3 regions of the Desulfosporosinus sp. SYSU MS00001 genome follow, and region 2 is predicted to be linked to each of the others. Evidence: riboswitches for the same ligand, from Rfam matches in the RefSeq annotation. Region 2 holds a riboswitch; each other region holds the start of a gene.

The links. Region 2 has a riboswitch for cobalamin ahead of ACPUYX_RS18520 (energy-coupling factor ABC transporter permease). Riboswitches for the same ligand answer to the same signal wherever they lie in the genome.
Region 1: another riboswitch for cobalamin. It lies ahead of ACPUYX_RS13680 (alpha-ribazole kinase); the one in region 2 lies ahead of ACPUYX_RS18520 (energy-coupling factor ABC transporter permease).
Region 3: another riboswitch for cobalamin. It lies ahead of ACPUYX_RS14885 (HoxN/HupN/NixA family nickel/cobalt transporter); the one in region 2 lies ahead of ACPUYX_RS18520 (energy-coupling factor ABC transporter permease).

What each region holds. Positions count from the first base shown of each region.
Region 1 is NZ_JBNFTW010000007.1:81,866-89,314, reverse strand. It holds gene cbiD (cobalt-precorrin-5B (C(1))-methyltransferase CbiD) at 1-538, opposite strand, end outside; gene ACPUYX_RS13695 (energy-coupling factor transporter transmembrane component T family protein) at 856-1,668, opposite strand; gene ACPUYX_RS13690 (ABC transporter ATP-binding protein) at 1,662-3,464, opposite strand; gene ACPUYX_RS13685 (ECF transporter S component) at 3,491-4,006, opposite strand; gene ACPUYX_RS13680 (alpha-ribazole kinase) at 4,245-5,030, opposite strand; cobalamin riboswitch at 5,084-5,258, opposite strand; gene ACPUYX_RS13675 (flavodoxin family protein) at 6,046-6,864, opposite strand; gene ACPUYX_RS13670 (DUF1540 domain-containing protein) at 7,033-7,200, shown strand; gene ACPUYX_RS13665 (PspC domain-containing protein) at 7,437-7,449, shown strand, end outside.
Region 2 is NZ_JBNFTW010000013.1:899-8,347, reverse strand. It holds gene ACPUYX_RS18550 (MFS transporter) at 1-1,337, shown strand, start outside; gene ACPUYX_RS18545 (hypothetical protein) at 1,906-2,058, opposite strand; partial or broken gene ACPUYX_RS18540 (YnfA family protein) at 2,154-2,371, opposite strand; gene ACPUYX_RS18535 (energy-coupling factor ABC transporter ATP-binding protein) at 2,596-3,438, opposite strand; gene cbiQ (cobalt ECF transporter T component CbiQ) at 3,728-4,510, opposite strand; gene ACPUYX_RS18525 (energy-coupling factor ABC transporter substrate-binding protein) at 4,523-4,849, opposite strand; gene ACPUYX_RS18520 (energy-coupling factor ABC transporter permease) at 4,849-5,601, opposite strand; cobalamin riboswitch at 5,781-5,970, opposite strand; tRNA gene ACPUYX_RS18515 (tRNA-Cys) at 7,381-7,449, opposite strand, start outside.
Region 3 is NZ_JBNFTW010000008.1:79,163-86,611, reverse strand. It holds gene ACPUYX_RS14905 (gamma-glutamyl-gamma-aminobutyrate hydrolase family protein) at 1-182, shown strand, start outside; gene ACPUYX_RS14900 (SHOCT domain-containing protein) at 658-885, shown strand; gene ACPUYX_RS14895 (SHOCT domain-containing protein) at 947-1,246, shown strand; gene ACPUYX_RS14890 (precorrin-6A/cobalt-precorrin-6A reductase) at 1,443-2,171, opposite strand; gene ACPUYX_RS14885 (HoxN/HupN/NixA family nickel/cobalt transporter) at 2,214-3,236, opposite strand; cobalamin riboswitch at 3,354-3,544, opposite strand; gene ACPUYX_RS14880 (metallophosphoesterase) at 3,644-4,795, shown strand; gene ACPUYX_RS14875 (YkgJ family cysteine cluster protein) at 4,843-5,202, shown strand; gene ACPUYX_RS14870 (FadR/GntR family transcriptional regulator) at 5,270-5,956, shown strand; gene ilvD (dihydroxy-acid dehydratase) at 6,265-7,449, shown strand, end outside.

The sequences.
Region 1 (7,449 bases), on a different contig from region 2:
GAACAATCCCACTAGTTCCCAGAATTGAAATCCCGCCTACGATACCCAGACGGGGGTTTAGGGTGCGTTTTGCAGTCTCTTCGCCTCCCGGAACTTCAATGGTAATTTCAAGTTCTTCCTGGGGAAAGACTTCTCGAACTGCTTCGCGTATCATTCGTCTGGGGACCGAGTTAATAGCCTTTTCACCTACAGGCTGATCCAAGCCTTTTTTAGTGACTGTGCCCACGCCTTGTCCACCACGAATACGAATCTCTCCTTGAGCCGAAAGCTCGCGCACGAGGACACGAATCTCTAAGCCGTCAGTAATATCGGCATCATCTCCGCCATCCTTGATAATACTTGCAGTTGCCCTTGAATTTTCAAGGTTTCCGGAATGGATCGGCATCCCTAAACGAGCTTGATTGGGCAAAGGTATTTCGATTCGTTCCGGCAAACAATCTCCACCCAGGAGAAGGCAAGCTGCTTTGGCAGCACCTGCAGCACAGCTGCCTGTTGTATATCCCTCGCGCCAGGTATGTCGATCTTTGTTTCGCGCCATAGCTATCTCCTATTAGCAATTTATTAGAATCTCATTCAGAGAATTTTCATCTCTCTGCACTTTTTACGTTACGTTATGAGAAGTTATTGTTCTAGTCAGAAAAAATAATTATAAAGTTCGATGTCAGAGAAGTATTCTAATAATCCTAATCCTTTATTAAAATTTGCCAGATATTTATCTAAAGTATAAATGATAATATTTGTCAGTTCAACACTACTACCTCAGCGGACAAGTATTTCCCATATTAAGCATTTGGATAAAGCTAAATTTTCTGTAAGCAATCCAATTTGCCCATAGCCTATCAAACCATTAGATTCTTATAAGAGTCCAAGACGCCATTTGAAACGCAAAAATAAACATAAAAAAGATAAGAAAATAATAACCGTGACTGCCCAAAAATCTCTAGCCGCAATGGCTTTGTCAAGCTTAACCGTCCAAGTCCGAGATAGACCGTACCCTCTGTTCAGCATAGCCATAGATAGGGAATTAGCCATTATTATTGAGTTGATAAACAAGGGGATCATAATGGGGACATAGGAACGAATTGAACCTACAATTCCTTTTCCGTGCAGATTCATTCCTCGTGCCATTTGAGCCTCTAGAATAAGGGTTCTTTTTTTATCTAAGGTTGGAATAAAACGCAGAGCTGTCGTCAATATCATAGATACTTCAGCAGGAACCTTTAACCACTGAAAAAATTGAGTAAAATCCTCAAGGGATGTTGTGAAGGTTAAGATTGAAGAAGCAATCAATAGACTCCATATTCGAAGCAGAAAGGTCGTCCCCATTAAAAGTCCTCCGACAGTAGCCCCTAAGTGTTTCCCCGGAAAAAGATAAAAGAGAATTTTTCGGTTGGAAAGATGGTCAAAGTGCTGAGGTGAATAAGAAAAGCCTGTGATCAGGATGATGGAAATAACAATGGGCAGCAGAGGGATGATAAGGCCCGTAATCTTTCGCAGCGGGATATTTATCGCCAAGGCTAAAAAGGCTGTAACTGAGATGATTGCCAGCTGATAAATTGGATTTTGGAACGGGAAAGACAATATGATAATCACTAAAAAACCCAGCATCTTGCTTCGTACATCTAAACGATGAATTAAGGTATCTTCCGATGAAGAGGCAACTAACATTTTGTCTTTTCCCCTCTCTCGAACAGTGCCGTAAATTCTTCCGGATGGAGTAAGTTCTCTGGGAAGCCGACGTCACTCAAGCAGGCAGAAAGGCGGCAGAGCTGCGGAGGAATAATGGAGGCATCTGCTAATAAGTTTTCTTGAGCAAAGACTGCGCGGGGATGTCCATCAAGGAGAACACTGCCTTCTTTCAGGACGATAACTCGTTGAGCATACTGAGCTACAAGATCCATATCATGACTTACCATAATTATCGTCGTACCCCCATGATGAAGTTGGTTTATCAACCTCATCATGACCTGGACACCAGAATAATCTGCACCGGTTGTCGGTTCGTCAACAATTAGGATTCGAGGTTTCAGTACTAAGATTGAGGCTACGGCAATCATCTGCCTTTCCCCTTTTCCCAAAGTAAAGGGATGAACATGACGATAACCCTCTAAGCCGGTTTCCTTGAGGACCTGATTAATCTGTTCTTTGATTTCCGCCGTCGTTAAACCGGTATTTTTTAAACCGTATTCTAATTCTTTCTCAACGGTGGTGGAAAAAATTTGATGGTCCGGATTTTGGAAAACATAACCGATGGTTCTTGCCAAATGAGCAGTATCATACTTTTGAGTACTCATTCCGTGGACATGGACTTCTCCGCTTGTCGGTTTTAACAAACCATTTAAATGTTTTGCTAAGGTCGTTTTACCGGCCCCGTTTTGGCCAATCAGGGCGACAAAATCACCGCTGTCTATTGTTAGATTGATTCCTTGGAGAATAGAGTTTCCCGGTTGATATTGATAAAACAAGTCCTTGATTTCGATGGCTTTTTCCCTAGAAAACTGATGGTCTTTCCGATCGTGCTTTTTCGGCAGAAGAGGAAAATGCTTTACACCGTTAGCAAACTGTGTAGGGCTGGATAACAGTTTTTTCAAAAGGCGTGCTGCTGATGGCAGATCCAAGGGGATTTCGTCAAAGGTTATCCATCCCCTTTCATAAAAGTTCCACCCTACAAGACTAACAGGCAAAGGTTTTATGCCATACTGCTGTAATAAAGGAATGTCGCGAAAGAGCTGAGTTGGTTCACCACGCCAAACCAGTTGTCCCTGATTTAATACGATTACCTCATCCGCCCTGTTGATTACTTCTTCACTGGAATGTTCCGCCAATAAGATGGTCAAAGCTCTTTGTCGGCGCAAGTCATCAAGAGTTGCGTAGATCTCCAAGCGCCCTGCAGGATCAAGTTCTGATGTTGGTTCATCAAGTACTAAGATTTCGGGTTCCATGGCCAGGACTCCCGCGATGGCTAAACGTTGTTTCTCACCCCCGGATAATTCCTCGGTTAAACGCTGGTTATATCCTTTGAGCCGAACTTTTTCTAAAGAACGATCAACTCGGTCTTGAATTTCTTCTAAGGGAACAGAACTATTGCGGGGGCCAAAGGCCGTATCTTCTTCCACAGTACGGCCAAGAATTTGAGTTTCCGAATCTTGAAGAACAAGGCCCAATATTGTAGACATAAGCTGGACAGGAGTTTTTCTCACGTTTCTGCCTGCCACTTTAACCTCGCCGGTTAATTCCCCCTCGAAAAGCTGAGGTATCAGTCCGTTGAGACAGAGACTCATTGTTGTTTTCCCTGCTCCGGCAGCTCCCATCAGGACAACGAACTGTCCTTTGTTTAGGGTAACGCTAAGACCTCGCAAACTTGGTTCGAGAGAATTTGGATATTGATAGGAAACATTATTAAGTTCAATGGCTTTGTCATTTTCGTCGTTATTACGATCTCTTGCTGTTGTTTTGATTACCATTGTTCTTCTGTTTCCTCCTTATGAGCCTAAATGAGCCGCGTCCCTTTGATTGCTTTATAGGCTATCGCCGAAATAATTACATTAAGAGCTGAACCAATGACGAGGAAGGGCAGTACCCCAAGAGCTCCTCCCATTCCCATAATTGGCAGCATCGCAAAGGAGGATACCACTCCATTAAGGATTATTCCTGCAATAGCTGCCGGAATAAGGCCAAACGTTTTATTCACCCAACGATATACCACCGCCCATAAAGCCATTTGCACAGCAATATAAATATGAACAGGGATTGTCAACGGGAATCCAACAACAGCCGATGTTAATAAATGGCCAAAAGCAATGACTACTGCTCCCTCAATTCCTCCAAAGGCAATAGCACAGAAAAAGCCCGGCGCCGAATCCATACCGATGGTTCCCACCGGACTGGGAATCTTAATCAGTGCCCCCACATAACTCAAGGCCAGAAAAATAGCCATAATAGAGAGCCGTTTGACATTCCAGGCGGACAGCTTGACGTCCTTAGTTTCTGCGTTAAATTGACTCATCGAGTTTTTCCTCCCTATATTTCTTTATACTTCTTTAGACTTTAGACTTTAGACTTTAGACTTTTTACACTTTTACTCTTTTATGAAAAACAATTTCCATCCTACTCTGTGAACCGAAACAGTTCATGAATGAATAAAATATAAAATATTTCATGTTTTGTGTTTTTGCCTTTTATTCTTTATTGATATGTTCTAATACCTCATGTCCCTTGACATAGCGTTCATATTTCTTTTGCACTTATGTCAGCTCACCAATTTTAACCATCGTTAATTGATTTTGGTTCGAAGAAATATAATCTTTTGTCATAGCTGAAGATGCCGAGAAAACGAGACATGTCGACGGCCCGGCGGATTTACTCAAGTCTAAACCGCAGGATTGATTAATCTGCAATTGCCGCTTTGCGTTTGAAGCAAGCTGCTGGGCTTCTATTAAAATTCCTTTTGAGCCCACAGGAATAATGTCATGGATTCCGGGAGATGCCAAGAGTTTTCTTATCTCTTTGATCTGTACTATTTCCGGGTCCTCAGGATTGCTAAGTTCCGAGCCAACTTTCGGCAAACCTAAGCAATATACTTCATCTCCGGTTTGTGAGGTTCCAATACGCAGCTGATCTTTGGCAACGGTACCAATAACGCTGATACCAAGCCCAGTCTGCTGGGTTGGTATGTTTTTCTCAGTGCTCACGGCCATGGAAAGGGTAAGACCGGCAAAAGCTAATTCTTCTTTCACCCCCTTTAATAGCTCATCACCTGCTGGATCGGGTTCGTTAGAAATAGCAACAGTCATAATTTGAGGCTCCGCGCCCACAGCTAAGACTTCTAATAAGGCTACCCTCGTGGTCATTCTGCCTGTAACCTGCCAAGATACTTTAACGACATCGAAATCTTTCAGTCCGATTGCTCCACAGGAATCACAAGCTGCAATAAGATATTGTTCCGTATTAATTAAAACAGCTTCAATATCCCGTCCCTGATACCCCAACTCTTTATTCAACTCCTTTCCCTTAACAATCAAAAAGTTCACAGTCAAAAATCCGCCTTGAAAGACAGAATTTTGACCATGAACTTTGCCTTGATTCATGTTCTACATTATAGGCAGGTCTCCTGACTTAGAATCAACGACTTATACGCCTTCCCGGCTTCCCAGTGGCTTAAGCATAAGTCTCCTCGTTTACAGTGGTGGGTCCGTCTGGGATTCTCACCCAGTTCCCTATTCTCCCTTATTAAGGGCACCTATAATGTCTTTAATTAATCGTATTTTAATCCATAGAGCTTCAGATTACAAGAGTTTTTTGAATCTTCGACCTAACAAAAAGCCCTAATATCTCGGCAGTGAAATATCAGGGCTTTCCATATTCGAAATTTCCATTGTATTATCTCTAACTAGCAGAATACATTTCCCCATTAGCTAATTACCGCCAAAGTAGACCAATACTCCTTAGATTGAGTAATGTCTCCATTTGCTGATTTCTTAACATCAAGTACAACAGTTTTCTTACCTATTTCATTTTTTACCATCATTTTCACGACCCTTCTGGATTAATTTATAAGCCTATTGCGTTTTTCCATGGTCATTTTATTTCGCAGCATTATTGCTCAATGTTTTATTAGATTCTTTAACTTTAGCATATACAGGACAACCCATAATGTACATTAATAATTGTCTTTTCATTAGATGACACCTCCTTTTTAGGAGCAAGTTATTTGGCAATTCTTATCAAACAACCCTTTATTTTGCATCTCTTTCATCTCCTGGTCTCTGTAATCATTCTACGTCAATTTAACTTATAAGTAAAATATATAATTAGAATATCTATCATGACTATATGAGATTTTAAAACTCCATATGCATCCTCCACTTTTGTTGAGAACGAAGAAGATCTGCGAATGTTACTAAGTGTTAAAAAAGAGCAGCCAAAATTGATTGGCGGCTCCTATTTGACTTGTTCAATTTTCCATTTGCATTTCCAAACTACTTTTAACATTGCCAAAGATATTGCATCATCAGCCTTTGGAAAACAATCGCTTCCTGCTAAGCGTTACCTCCTATATTGATTTCTAATCAGAGCTAATTCTTTACGTCTCTTGACAAATTCTTGCACTTGACCTTTCAGCCAGACTTGGAAATGTTCCTTCAAATAATCTTTTGTAAAGCGGCCGCCGGAAGGACCAAACTCCCAATGCAAGGAATTCCCTTGATCCGAGGGCAAGATCGTCGCTTCTTGGCCACAAAAAGGACATAGAGCGTGATTGGGGGCTGGGAATTTCCAGAGATCAGACCAACAGGTAGGACATCGTCCGGTTTCCGGCTGATGAGAATTGCCGAACAAGGATTGCCCGAGTGCCTTAATTCGCTTTTTGCCCTCCGGATCAACTAAGGCTTCACCAGGGAGAGCACCGATAAACATATGGGCGTCTTTAACGTTCAACCCCAGAAAACGTGCATAAGTGATAAGGGCAGAAAGGGTATACCCTTCCCAACCTTTTATTCCAGCTGTCCCGATAATTACACAGGGCTTGCCCCAAATCTGATCAATTTGTTGAGCAAGAGCGATAATCCGGTCTCCAAAAAGTTTTGTAATTCCTGCGGGACCCAAAGCGTAGCAGGGCGATGAAAAAATGACTCCATCGGCTTCTTTGATCCGATCAAATAAGGAATACAAATCATCATCCAAGGGGCAGCGCTTATCCTGGCCTAAGCAGGCATAACAAGCTTTACACGGCAGCAGCTTTAACTCTGTCAACTTTACAAGGTCCAGCTGCACTTCCTCTCCCATAGAAGCAGCGGCTTCTTTAATTAGTATTTCCCCATTGGCTAATTTTCGTTGGGAAGCCACAATTCCCAATACTTTTCTCAAACAAATCTCCTCCTTTAATTGTCTTATCTTTAAATATCTATCAATCGCTATGTGCTAAATTATACCATCAATAATATTCTTATTACTGTCTTACAAGTATATGGATTCATTAAAACTCTAATTCTGGAGAATCTAATAGAGAATTAAATTTAAGGAGGAATAGCCCACATGAATGTTAAGAAAATGCCTCAACCTAATACCGGAATTAGATGTGTTGTTAATACCTGTCATTATTATGGTACAGGAGATCATTGCCATGCCGAGAAGATCGAAGTTCAATCCCCCGATGCCACAACCACTGAAATGACAGACTGCGCCACCTTCCTTCCCGAATAAAACTCAGTAAATTTTTTACCATGATTTTATCATAAATAAAAAAGTCTAAGGCTAGTTTTATCAAGACAGGCCTTAGACTTTTTTTATTTTTCTTAATGGGATCCCGCAGCAAAGCGGATATCACATTTTTTCACTTTCACCGTCTTTGTCACATCGTTACATCTTCATGCATATTAAAGTGAGAGATTATATTTTTTTATGCTAGAGAGACTCCATAAGGAAAAGGAGGAAATCTTATGTCGAGACGTT
Region 2 (7,449 bases):
CTATGCCTACTTTAAGTAAAAGTTTTGCGGTAAGTATGAACAGCGTTGAATGGGTTTCAATTGCTTATCTTTTAGCGTTAACATCTCTGCTTACCTTATTAGGCAGTTTATCAGATAGGATAGGAAGAAAAAAGTTCTACACCGTTGGTTTTGTAATTTTTGGTTTCGGCTCAGGATTATGCGGAGTCGTTTCAACCATGCCCTTGCTAATAGGATCCAGAGTGTTGCAAGCTCTGGGCGCAGCCATGTTACAGGCGAACTCAATTGCAATTATCACTTCAGTTGTTCCCTCAACAAGCCGAGGTAAAGCTATTGGCATCCAAGGGGCAGCTCAAGCTATTGGTCTATCTATAGGGCCTACAGTTGGCGGCTTAATAATTGGAAGTTTTGGTTGGCGTTTAATCTTTTATATTAATATTCCTATTGCGATAATCGGTACAATCACAGCAAGTTTTATCTTACCAAAGGATCAGCCTAATCTTCATTCCTCCCGGTTCGACTATTTAGGCGCCCTGCTTTTCACACCATTTTTGATCTTATTGGTTCTGATTTTTAAAAACGGTTATAAAGTCGGTTGGTTATCCCCCGAAATTTTAGTGGAGTCTCTTGTAAGTATTATATTTTTTTCTCTTTTTATCCTTAGGGAGAAAAAATGCAAAAATCCTATGATTGATTTTCACTTATTTAAAAACAGAACGTTTACAAGCGGAAATATTACTGGATTACTTTCTTATTCGCTAATGTTTGGTGTACTATTTTTGATGCCGTTTTATCTGGAATGGATATTACAACTGTCTCCATTCCTGGTCGGTCTTATAATGACGGTAGTCTCTCTGGCGATGTTTATTATGTCACCCTTTTCCGGAGCACTTGCTGACCATATGGGAACTAAACTATTGACGAGCAGCGGTATGATTATTTCTTCGTTGGGCGCAATTGTATTAATCCTATTATCAAATAATACTGCTGCTTATGTCTATCTCTTGGGATTGGTTTTAGTAGGCGCAGGAATTGGAATATTCACGCCTCCTAATAATAGTTCGGTAATGGGGAGCATTCCGCCTGAGCACGCAGGCGTTGCCGGAGGAATATTGAATATGTCCAGATCCTTAGGTATGAGTATGGGAGTAGCCATCGCAGGGACTCTCTATGACGGTGCTTTCAGTGATTACTCTCTTGTACACCATACTCTTGCTAAAGCCCAGATACTTTCATTTCATGTAGGCTTCGCAGGAATAACTATCCTGGGGATTATTGCTTCTTTAATCTGTGTATTTGCTGCTAAACACTCCGACAACACAAGTGTTGAGTTAAATAAATATATATCTCTTCATTAACTGCTTTAGTTAAGCGGTGGAACAAATAGCATCCCCAAAAGGTCCCCCCGATTTCCAGTAACGGAAAATCGGGGGGACCTTTCTTACAGTTCTACACAGCAGACATGATCAGGCAAGGCTAGTATGCGTCTTCAAGTTCATCGAATTCCAACTTGTCCAAAGGTCAGCAAGCCAGTTTGCATGTAATTCCATGTCTGGCACAGAAAGTTAAACCCTTACTAATCGATGAACCTATTACTGGGATTGAACTTTTGTCTCGTGAACGCATAATTCTGTCCCTTCTCTATAAACACTTATGAAAGATTAGCATCAACCTCTCCTGGTAATCGGAAACCTTCATCGTCTTAACTGTGACTGCAATGACTGCAGGAGCCTTTTTGGCCACATCCACCGCAGGTTCCTTTTCTTATAACGCAGCGGACGGCCAGAGCAAAAAGAGCAACTAGGAAAAAACTGATAAGTATTGTAGGCAAATTCATAAAAAAAACCTTCTTAAGCAAATGGGGATTGTATTGGAAAATAAATCTATGCCTCAGCACCTACTGCCCGGCTCAGAACTGCTTTTTGTTTAGGTAACGGACGGAACAACATATACAGCGTAAAGAAAAGTATATGGAACCTTCACCTTTATAATTGCGGCGGTTTCCACAACTTCGCAGCCTAAAGCCGCTCCAAGTTTCTGAGAATCGATTTTGTCACCGGACTTTCTGACGATATCCATTATATTTAACGAAATCACAACCGGAATGCAATTTAGAAACAAGGCTATAAAGAACGTTGCTTAGAAGTATTCTATATAAGTCAAACCAGCAAAATCTAATGACGGGGTGTCCAAAGCATTATTGATAACCCACTAAACAAATTACTGTACCTATCCAATCCCACCGATCAAGTACTTTTTTATCAATGATCCACCCCCATAAAACAGCTAAAAATATGAATACCCCTCCATAAGCAGCATAAACTCTCCCGAAGTTCGGAAACCTTTGTAAAGTAGGGATGATACCGTATATAACAAGTATGATTCTACCAAGAAAACAAACCAGCAAGAACAAATAGTATGATTGCATTCATACAAACTAATTCCTTTCTAAATTTAAGTATTATGTCAATTCTACTCGACTTTGTCTTAACAAACGCAAACCGCTAATTATTACGGTAATTGTATGGCCTTGATGTGCCTTATAACGTAAAAAGAGACCTTGGTATTTATCCGAAGTCTCCCTTAACTGGAACTGTCGTTATGCTGACTATGAAATTAGTTACTTTTACGCATCTTCTGGAGCATTTCTCGAAACTCCTGGATACTTTTTGGAAATATTTTTCCATCGGCAAGAAGATGCTCCTCCACCAGCGATTCATACACACCTAACATCATCGGCTGCTTTAAATTTGCCTTCTTTAAAACTGCTTCTTCTTGGAATATTTCCAGTGGTGTTCCGTCCGCAATGATCTTTCCCTGACAAAAAACAAGAACTCTTTGTGCCCATCGGTAAGCAAAATCCACATCATGTGTAGAAATCAAAATTGTTTTCCCTTCCATACTCAATTTGGATAAAATCTCTTCCAACATCTTGGCATTTAACGGGTCTAACGCAGCCGTTGGTTCATCAAAAATAATGATTTCTGACTTCATGGCAATAATGTCAGCAATAGTGACCTTTTTCTTTTCCCCACCACTTAAATAGTGAGGCGGACGATCTTTAAAATCTAGGATATTCATATAAGTCAGGGCTTCATCGACCCTTCTTATGACTTCCTCTTTAGGAAGTTTTAAATTCATTGGTCCGAACCCTACTTCCGCCCTGACCGTTGAAGCAATAATCTGATTATCTGCATCCTGAAAAACAATTCCAATAGTTTTCCTCAGTTCTTTTAGATTCATTTTATTAATAATAGTGCCCTTATAACGAATTTCTCCATTTTTCGGCGTTAGAACACCATTGACATTCAGGAAAAATGTAGATTTTCCGGCTCCATTTGAACCGATAACTGCAATTTTCTCACCTTCATTAATATCAATACTGACCCCGTCTAATGCTGCTTGTCCGTTTCCATAGATATAATATAAATCGCGGATACTTAAAATTGGTTCTTTCATAGACTCTCCTCATATGATTAAATAGTGTCAAGAAACTCCAGATCTTCCTCAAAAGGAAGTGTTTGCTGCGCACCAGTTTTCATCTAATCGTGAGACCCCCACTTCAAGTGGGAGTGACCCCCGTTCGCTTCGGTGGTGTTAGAGTCCATCCTTCAGCGCGATAGCATTTGTTATGGGCTTGGCGCTTTCGGCGAAAGTGTCCGCAGAACACTTTCGTCACCGAAGCTCCGATGTTCAGTTTTAGCTGAACGAGTTCACTCTTTGATGGTACCTTTAGCGGCGAAGAAATCTATTTAGTAAATCCCCAGATCAAAAACAAAATGGCAATAAATACTGCTGCCGATATTAACTGGATAATGTCTATCTTTTTGTCTTCCTCCAAAAATATCATTTCACCATCATAACATCGAGCTGCCATCGCATCATAATATCCATTTGCCTTTTTCAAAGAAATAACAAGCATATTACTGGCAATCCCTCCGAAGGTATGCAATGATGTCTTGAAATCGCAAAACCCCAGTCGTGAGTTTGCAGAATTCTTCATTTTGGAGTGAACATCTAAAATAATAAAAATATAACGATAAATCATGTTCATCAGTTCAATTATAAGTTTCGGAATATGTGCTTTCCTCATAACAGAGATAATTTCTGAAGATGGTGTTGATAATGTCATCATCTGTAATGCACTAACTGCAGCAAACACTTTTAGGATCATGAAAATTGCCTCTTTGAGCTTCTCCAGGGAGGTAAAAACATAGAAAAGGCCAAGATGTAAATTATATTGTCCTATTGGCTTCCAGGCAAAATCAACGGCAATTGTCAGAGTTGCCAGGAGAATAAAGGAAATTGGAATCGCCAATACCGAAAGATATTCGTGTAATGAAAGACCTCCCTTCATCACGATCAAATATGCCATTCCAAGGATAACTGCAGCAGATACATAGGGATTATTCAGTCCAATGCACAGACTCATTAATAATACTGCAAATAAAACCTTAAACGTGGCATTCCATTTTCTGATTTTCGAAGCATAGGAATAAAAATCAATTTCGAATTCCCCCCCATGTTTCAGAAAAACAACCCCCTAACCTAATTTTTTGCCTGTTTCTTTTTCCCATTTACTTCTTTCAACAAATCTGCCGAGGAAGAAGAACACAACTCCCACGCCGATACCGGTCTGTACACAGAACAATAGACTTTCTACTTCGCCCGGTAATTCTCCACCAATTAATCGATTCATAACCGGTTCAACCCACGGCTTGTAGTCGGTTCCTGTAATTTCTGCAACTATTTTGCTTCCGGCGTCATCAGAACCACCAAACTCTGCTCCTTTTAACATAAACAGAGGAACAACTGCGATCAGTAGTGCAATTAATGATAAAATGATAACTGTTTTTTTCGATTTCGACATTATTCAACACCTCCGTCCATATATCCGATACCTATCAATTCTGATTTTGCATACGTCTCAAGACCAATCACAATAACAACTGTCAAAATACCCTCAATAATTGCCAACGGCACCTGGGTCGGTGCAAATACACCGAGAAACTTAAGAGCAGAGGCAACAACACCGCCGTTCGATGACGGATAGGCAAGTGCCAGCTCAAAACTGGTAATACAATACGTAAATAAATCTCCAATTGAAGCTGCTAGAAAAATCCTAGCATTATTATTGACCTTTAGTTTTTTACACGACATATAAATAACATAGGATATAATCGGGCCAGCAATTGCCATGGAGAAAGTGTTTGCACCCAGCGTGGTAAGTCCGCCATGCGCCAGTAGAATTGCTTGAAAAATAAGTACAATAATACCCAAAATGCTTACTGCAAATGGTCCAAATAAAATTGCAGCAAGTCCTGTACCTGTCATATGTGAACAGCTTCCTGTAACTGATGGAATCTTTAAAGAAGATAAGACGAAAACGAAGGCACCAGCCATTGCTAGCAAGGTCATGGATTTACGATTCTGTGCAGCTTGTTTCTTGATGGCAAAATAACCTGCTGCCAGAAATGGCAGACAGATGAGTCCCCATGCGATACAGTATTTGGGTGGAAGGTATCCTTCCATAATATGCATTGCATAAGCAGCCGGAGTTATTCCGAATAACCCTGCAAAGACCGCAAATAGGCTAACTATTTTCTTTTCCCTTATATTCATAATTGAATCCTCCCCTAACTTTTAAAAAGACCTCTTCCTTATTCTTAATAGACTCCTGCTTGTTCGAATTACCCTCCAACTAAAAAAACCCTTCTACCAACAGAAGGGTTTCTAGCTCAACCGGTATCAGGTAAAATTACCAAAAACACAGGTATACACCTCCCTAACATCCCGTAGGTAGTTCAACTTCGGAATAAGCAGGTCTCCTGGCTTAAGATCATCATCAACTCACGTCTTCCCGGATCGATATCCAGTGACATTTGTGAATTGGCTCCCTTTTACAGTGGCGGGCACCGCGTCAGCTTTAACTGACTTCCCTTTTCAATTCCTTCCCCTCAGGAAAGAATCACTCATTCCAATATTTAACTATAATTATTATAACAAGAAGAAAAGAGTTTGTATAGTGTTTATGTAATTCTAATGGACCTGATTACTTTGTTATCACCATTGTATCTGAGACTCGTTATTATGCAAAAGAAGAAACCCCCGTATCGCTACAGGAGCCCAACAAGGAGGTTAAAGTGAACGCCAATCCACTTTAACTAATAAAAGGTTATCATTACATATATCCCCTGTCGATAGAATGTTGATATGTTATTAATGGCTTTTATTAATAACAGAAACTTTTCCTTTAAATTAAGGAAAACTCCAACTATAAATCAGACTAAGTAGTAGGGGATAATTTATGTACAGTATATATTATTCCTCCTGTTTGTCTGAAGATCTAATCAACTCAAGCATAAAAACATACTTTGTTTCCATATAACTGTATTGCCACCGGAAATAGCAAAAACATACATATTGAATCTTCAAAATTACACGAATGTCGGATGTCCGGAAAACGCCGGAGTCTTTCCCAGTATGGGAGTTGGAAGAAGTACCAAAAAGTGACCAGAAGCGAAAAACTCAAAAATGGATTAACCTGTGCCTAAAGATATCCGCTCATAGAGCATATCGGGTCGCCCTGCCTTATCATCGCTACGGCAGATAGAGACCGTTTCGCTCTCGGCCGAGACAACACTCATTTTACACTCACGTATGCCCAGCTTTATGCTCCGACATTGGGGTTCGGCACTTCTTGCTGGTCCGGCTTGTTCGAGTACCGCGCCACAAGTGAGTACAAGCCACTGTTAGACTATTAAAGTTCTCCAATAACAAAATCGTCACAGGCACCCTGCTTACCGGATATCCGTCTAGTCTTTTAAGAGACTTGTAGGCCAAGAATTTTATACTAATATTATTTGCTTCCTCTATGTTTCATCAAGTAGGCTGGCCACCCATTCGGAAACATCATCTGCCAAATGAGAACGTAGAGAAACATTCAAATCCAATTTATCAAAAGTTTTAACTCGACATATATCTTTAAAAACATTCTCTAGCTTTGGTGGACAAACTACCATCCATGTTTACTTCCTGCTTTTTAATTGCATCTTTCCTGCAATACCTGCTTCTTCACCATTATGTATTTCTTGACCTTCTCCAACAAGGCCATCACAGACCAGTCTGAAATCTTCTCGGCTATTTCAATTATTAAGTCTGGCTCAGATTTATTAACCTTGTGCTTTTCAAAAACCTGGCTTTTGCCCCATAAGCGTTGAGCCTCATCAAAAATAAAAAACACCGACCCAAAAAGATCAGTTGTTTGTTAAAATCTATTATGCTTATTTCAACTTTCGTTATGGTGCTGATGACCGGAATCGAACCGGTACGGGCTATTAACCCGCGGGATTTTGAGTCCCGTGCGTCTGCCTGCCAGTTCCGCCACATTGGCAAAAATATTGGAGGCGGCACCCAGATTTGAACTGGGGATAAAGGTTTTGCAGACCTCTGCCTTACCACTTGGCTATG
Region 3 (7,449 bases), on a different contig from region 2:
GTGAAATTCCTCCAGGCTTTCAGGTTAATGCCCAGGCGGTAGATGGTATCATCGAGGGAATTGAAAAGACAGCCGCCAAATTTTGCTTGGGAGTTCAATGGCATCCAGAAAGTATGCCTGAAACTGAGAAACATAGTCGTGCTCTATTTCGCGGATTTATTGAAGCATGTATTGCCAAATAGGGATTTGTTAAAAAGAGATAAGGTAATGAGATATTTTTCGAAAATGAGAGAGGGAAGCATTGCTTCCCTCTCTCATTTTCGAAAAATACCTGGCAAACAAGCTATTAGCTTGCCGTCCATAGCAGGCACTTTTCCCATTTTCGGATGCGTTTTACAACGCAAACTCAATGTCAGCTCTTGCATAGTTTAAAGCAGATTAGTTACATTGTCAAACGAATTTTTATTCATAAGAAATTCACAAGTTTTTCACGAGAATATCGTATTAAACGTTTAAACTTAAGTCATAGAAACCGCTAAATATTCCTAAGTCTTAAAAGGAAAAAGGCTACAAATTTGAGGAGGGCTGAAAACAAGTAAAACAAATTAAAGGCTTAGTTGTTAAAGAAGGGAAATTGGGCAAGATAAAATCGAGACTAAAATGCATAGGATTCAGTTTAAGTATAGCTTAGGCCTAAATTATAAAGGGGGATTAACGATGTTTGGCTTAATAATTTTGTTGATTATTGCTTATTTTATCTATAAAGAATCATATTCCGGAGGGCTGTTTGGGGGGCATCATACCGCCCATACCCGTAATCCTCTGGATATCTTGGATGAACGCTACGCACGCGGTGAGATTAATCGAGAGGAGTATTTTGAACGTAAAGCGGGGCTAAGCGGGCGCAAACAAACAGTTTCTCTTGAAAAAGCCAATCAGGAATAAGATTTTGAGTTCATATTGGAAATAATTATTTTAATGTATTGAATTTGAAGGGGGAATTTACATGATGAGTGGTTGGGGACGCATGATGGGCGGTTGGGGTAATGGTGGTTATGGTTACGGAGGCTATGGTGGTTATGGCGGCTATGGGATGGGAATGATGGGCTTTTTCATGCCCTTGATATTTGGAGTCGTTATTATTTTGCTGGCTGTCTATCTCTTCCGCCGCAGTAGGTCAAGAGTTCAGTCACAAGGATTTAGCACCCATAATAGCGCTCTGGATATACTGCGTGAACGTTATGCACGAGGAGAGATTGATTCCACTGAATTCCAAAGCAGAAAACAAGATCTGGAAAGCCGTTAGTAGCGGGTTAGTATTACCATTATCATGGCACTAAACAAGAAACCGTTTAACAAAAAGAAGACTCATATAACAAATCGGCCTGCTGATGGACAATCATTGGCAGACCGATTTGTTATTCTGTCAGAAATGATAACTTTTGAGAAACAGAGCTTTCTTTACAGATTCAAAAGTTGTGATTAATATGTTTGCTGAGCTCTTAGCTGGGAAGTTTTTGATCCAGCCAATTAAGAAGCTCTTGAGGGCTGTTTACGGTTAAACCATTATTGGTTTTGGCTTTTCTGACCAGAACAATATCTAAACCAAGCTCTAAAGCTGCTGAGATCTTTGTGTCTGTTCCTCCGGCAAGACCGCTGTCTCGTGTAAGAACAATATCCGCGCCGTAAAACTTAAAAAGGGCTTTATTAATTTCTTTGGAAAATGGACCTTGCATAGCTACAATATCCCGGGGATGCAAACCAGCTTCCCGACATTTTTGCACTAAATGTCCTTCGGGTAAAATTCTCGCCACGAGACGCACTGATTGGGCAAAAGAACTAGTGGTAATTGTTTGAAGCTGGTGGCTGCCTGTCGTAATAAAGACGGTAATTGTATGGCCTTTTTGCTTGCGCAAGGTATTAATACGTTGTTCAAGCAGGGCCAGTGCTTCTTCCCAATCATAGACAGGAAAAATTAAGGGGCTGGAGGGAACTTTAGTTTCTGGTCGCTCTAAGCGGATAAAAGGAATGTTCAGTTCCTCGCACCAGCGTCGCAAAGAACTGAATTTAGTACTCATAGAAGGGTGACTGGCATCAACAACTAATGCAGGATGAGACGGTAAGGGAGTTTCTTCAGACCAGTATTGTCTCTGAATAACATCAATGTTTCTAGCCGTTAACTGCGTATTCAATTCACGTGCTGCTGGAGATTCCCCCAAAAGAACAATCATGTTTGTTAACCTCCGTTAGTGAGCAATAGCTTGAAGGGGCAATTAGTTCAGGCAATTTTCCAAATCCATGACCTTCCATACGATATAAGAAACTGCCCAAGTAATAACGAAAAGGCTGACAAGTATGTAGCCGATAGAACCAAAGTTGAGACTTTGGACCCAGACCCAAAAATTGCTATGGTAACCCAGCTTGGTTGACAGTATTTGCGCGAGTTCAATAATCCCAATAACTAGGGCGGCAATAACCGATAAACCTGTAACCGAAAGATTATAATAAATTTTACGCAGAGGGGTAGAAAATGCCCAATGATATGCTGTCGTCATAAAAACCCCGTCTGCTGTATCCATCAAACTCATGCCTGCTGCAAATATAACAGGCAAAGAAAGAATTGCTGTCATGGGCATGCCTTTAGTACCGAGTGTAGCAGAAATGGCGAGTAATGCAACTTCCGAAGCTGTATCAAAACTAAGCCCGAAGAGAAAGCCTAAAGGATAAACATGCCAACTTTTATTTATAAATCGATAGAGAGGTTTAAAAAAACGGGTTACGAATCCTCGATTCAATAAGAGTTCATCAAGGTTTTCTTCATCAAATTCGCCTTGACGCATTTTCTTAAAAAAGCCAAAGATATCAAACCAAATGTAAAGGTTAAACAACCCTATAAGCAAAAGAAATCCTCCGGCAACTGCGGTCCCTATTATGCTGGCGAAATTTTGTATTTGAGGGATGTTTTGTTGTGCCCAATGCATAGAAACAGCAGTAATAATGGACATGATACAGACAACGGTTGAATGACCAATCGAGAAGAAAAAACCGACTCCCATAGGGTCTTTTTCTTGTTGGATCATTTTGCGCACTGTATTGTCAATAGCTGCAATATGATCCGCATCAAAGGCATGACGCAGGCCTAAGGTATAAGCGAGAAAAGCAAATCCCAGTAACTGAGGAAATTGTTTTAAATTTAACAACAGCATGATTATGCCCAGAAAATGTATACCGGTGACAGAAACACCATAAGGAAGCCAGCGATGACGATTCCAAATACCTTTGGCGGAGTTATTCATAGGCCCTCTCTCCTAACCCGTGAAGTAATTATGATCTCAGACAAAACCAAAAGCCCTTCTGCTAAGAGAAGGGCTTAAAGATAATACAAATATATACCCCCTAACATTCCCGTAGGCAGTTTGGCTTAAGAATAAGCAGGTCTCCTGGCTCAAGATCATTATCAACTCACGTCTTCCCAGGTTTGTCCCAGTGACATTGTGTGAATTGATTCCCTTTTACAGTGGCGGGCACCGCGTCAGCTTTTAACTGACTTTCCTTTTCAATCCTTTTCCCTCAGGAAGGGATCACTTGTTCTTAACTATTTAGTTTATTCTAATAATAACATGAATGAAGTGATTTTGTACAGTAAGTTCATTAAATGTAAACCATGTGTTATAGTTATAAAATCGGGGGTGGAAGTGTTCAAATGTTTAATCCATTTTTCATCTTAATAGGAATTGTTTTTTTTCTTGTCTATGGAGGGATTAATTATTATATCGGCCTGCGTGGCTGGCAGGCTTTATTTAGTTATATTCCCTTTATTCCTTTTAAAGCCTATTGGTTTGTCTTTGCGCTGATTTCATTGTCCTATTTAATTGCCCGCTTTCTGCAAAAATTTCTGCCTCAGGGGCTTTACGAAGGCTTAAATCTAATTGGGGCCTATTGGATGGCCTTTATGTTTTACTTTTTATTAATCATTGCTGCCATAGATCTCTTGCGTTTAGTAAACCATATTTTTCATCTTATTCCTCTGAAGGAAAGCCTAAATCCTGCTTTTGGATTGGCAATCTTCGTTCTTGTGCTGGGAATTGTAGGCTTCGGAGCCTGGAATGCGCGAAACCCGCGGATAAATCATTATGATATTACAATAGCCAAACAGGCGGGATCTCTAAAACAATTGCATGTTGTGATGGTATCGGACATTCATCTCGGAACGATTATCCATAATAGTTATCTGACCAAGATGGTTGGAATGATCAATCAATTGCATCCTGACCTGGTATTGTTTGCTGGAGACGTATTTGACGAGAATGTTGAAGCGGTTAATAAGCAGGAAATGACGGAGGCCTTCGAAAAACTAAAAGCCCAGTACGGGGCCTTTGCGGTGTTGGGCAATCATGAGTATATTGGAGGAAATGCTGAAGAAGCTGCCAAATATTTGGATGCAGCCGGTGTAAGAGTATTGAAGGACAGCAGTCAGGAAATTGATGGAAGTTTCTATTTAGTTGGAAGGGATGATCGATCCGGATCTCGCTATAATGGGGTTCAGAGAAAATCTCTGCAAACCTTGCTCCAGGGAGTTAATCATTCTCTGCCTATTATTGTTATGGATCATCAACCATTACAATTGGAGGAACCAGTTCAGCAAGGGGTTGATCTACAGCTGTCAGGTCATACTCATGCAGGACAGTTGTTTCCGATTCGCTTAATTACCCGTCGAATTTTTGAAGACGATTGGGGCTACCTTAAAAAAGGAAACTTTCAACTCATCGTTTCCTCAGGATATGGAACCTGGGGTCCGCCGATTAGGTTGGGAAATACACCCGAAATTGTAGATATCACGATTAAGTTTAAGTAGTCCGGTCGTTAAAAATAATAGCGCATATAGTTAGGTGGTGTTGCTATATGGAAAGTTTGCCCTGTAAAGAGTGTAGGGGATTATGCTGTGGTCCTGTTCCCATCACAATACAAGATCTTAGGTCCATAAAAACAGCTCTTAAGTTAATGCCTGAGGTAAGACGATCTGAGCTAAAAAAGCAAAAGCGTTATTTTGGAACTTGCATTTTCTATGATCTGGATAAGGATATTTGCGGTATTCATAAAGCGAGGCCTTCCATATGCCGTGCCTTTGGACATTATAAGAATTTAATTTGTTTTAGAAAGCCGGAAGCTTCTAAAGATTTAAACTGGGTTGTTACTGAAGATCCTATCGGTATTTTGTCGGTGGATTTTACCTGGAAGGACTTTGATTTACTGCTGAATTAGGCAGCGGCTATCTTTTGAACGAAGTTTCTCGGCAAGATGACCGATTTCTCTGAAAAGGAGGCAGACGATGGCTAGGGATGGCAGAAGCTTAGCGGAGGATGTCGCGGAAGACATTCTGGCAATGATTACTATCGACAAAAAATTTTCAATAGGGGATAAGCTTCCCAATGAGAATGAGCTTGCGGGTAAATTACAAGTGAGTCGTACGACACTGCGAGAAGCTATTCGCATCTTAATCGCTCATAATGTCTTGGAAATCCAGCGTGGTAAGGGAACTTATGTCAAAGATAACCTGGATTTAAATAAGGCTTATGGATTAAAGGAGCTTTCCGCATTTAAACCAGATATCCAAGATCTCTACGAAATGCGGCTTATTTTTGAACCGCAATCGGCTTATTATGCTGCAAAACGTGCGACTGATAAAGAACTTGAGCGAATTTTGTATTATGGCAAGTTAGAAGAAGAACTGATCATAAAAAAAGAAGATCGAACTGAAGTTGAACAGGCCTTTCATCAGGCCATTGCTAAAGCGACCCATAATGAGTTTATGAATCAACTGATGCCGGTTCTTTACCAAGCTATCAACAAAGGGGTCCCTTTGTCGGATACCAATGAAGAAATGGTTCGCAATACGCTAAATGATCATCGCATGATTATGGAATTTTTAGCAGCTCGTGATGCTGAGGGAGCCAAAACTGCTATGAAGCTGCATATTATTCATGCCATGAGAGGTTTTGGATTTGTTGAAGATTAAACTTATTTTCGAATTTGTACTTTGAGATTTATCCAATCGTAAGACTCCCACTTCAAGTGGGAGTTGTTCTCATACCTTGCTTTGTTGGGGGTAGAGACCATTCTTCAGCGCGATAGCATTAGGCGATTTCAGAGTAAGTGTCCACAAGAAACTTTCGTCACCGCAACTCTGATGTTTAACTCTAGTTGAACGAGTTTACTTAAGGTTAGACAAAAAGAATTTTTGAGTAGTATTATTTCATCAATAGACATTAGACATCACGCAAGATATAATGATGTTAAACAACCTAAAAGAGAGAGGTGTTCAAAATGAATAGTGATGCAGTAACAACGACTGTGCCTCATCGGGCCTTGTTTCATGCCCTAGGTTTGACTAATGAGGAAATGGAAAGGCCGCTAATTGGTATTGTCAGTTCGAAGAATGATATCGTTCCGGGGCATATGAATCTGGACAAGATTGTAGATGCTGTAAAGCTGGGTGTCGCTATGGCCGGAGGTACTCCTCTGGTTTTCCCGGCAATTGCTGTCTGCGATGGGCTTGCCATGGGACACCAAGGAATGAAGTACTCCCTTGTCACTCGAGAATTAATCGCTGATTCTACTGAAGCGATGACCCTGGCTCATGCCTTTGATGCTTTGGTTATGGTTCCAAACTGTGATAAGAACGTTCCCGGGTTATTAATGGCTGCAGCTCGGTTGAATATACCGACTATCTTTGTCAGCGGCGGGCCAATGTTGGCAGGAATTGTTGATGGGCAGAAAACAAGTTTTTCAAGCGTTTCGGAAGCCGTTAGTGAATTTCAAGCAGGGAAAATTTCCAAGGAAAAATTACTGGAATATGAAAATAAAGCTTGCCCGACTTGTGGCTCTTGTTCCGGAATGTATACCGCTAACAGCATGAACTGTTTAACAGAAGTATTGGGGATGGGACTTCGTGGCAATGGGACGATCCCGGCGGTTTATTCTGAGAGGATTCAGCTTGCAAAATATGCCGGGATGCAGATTATGGAGCTCCTAAAAAGGAATATTCGGCCGAGAGACATTATGACCGAAGATGCTTTTAGAAATGCCCTGACCCTCGATATGGCTCTGGGCTGCAGTACGAATAGTATGCTGCATCTTCCGGCCATTGCCCATGAATGCGGCATTAAATTAAACGTAGATATCGCTAATGAAATTAGTGACCGAACTCCGAATCTCTGCCATCTTGCACCTGCCGGGCATACCTACATTGAAGAACTTCATGAGGCGGGCGGCATTTATGCGGTAATGAATGAAGTTAACAAACTCGGCTTGCTCAAAACGGATTTGATCACCTGTACAGGTAAGACTGTTGGCGAGAATATTGATGGCTGCATAAACAAGAATACAGAGGTCATCAGGCCCGCTGAAAATCCCTATAGCAAGACAGGAGGGATTGCTGTCTTAAAAGGTAACCTGGCTCCGGATTCTTGTGTTGTCAAACGTTCCGCAGTGGCTCCTGATATGTTGAAA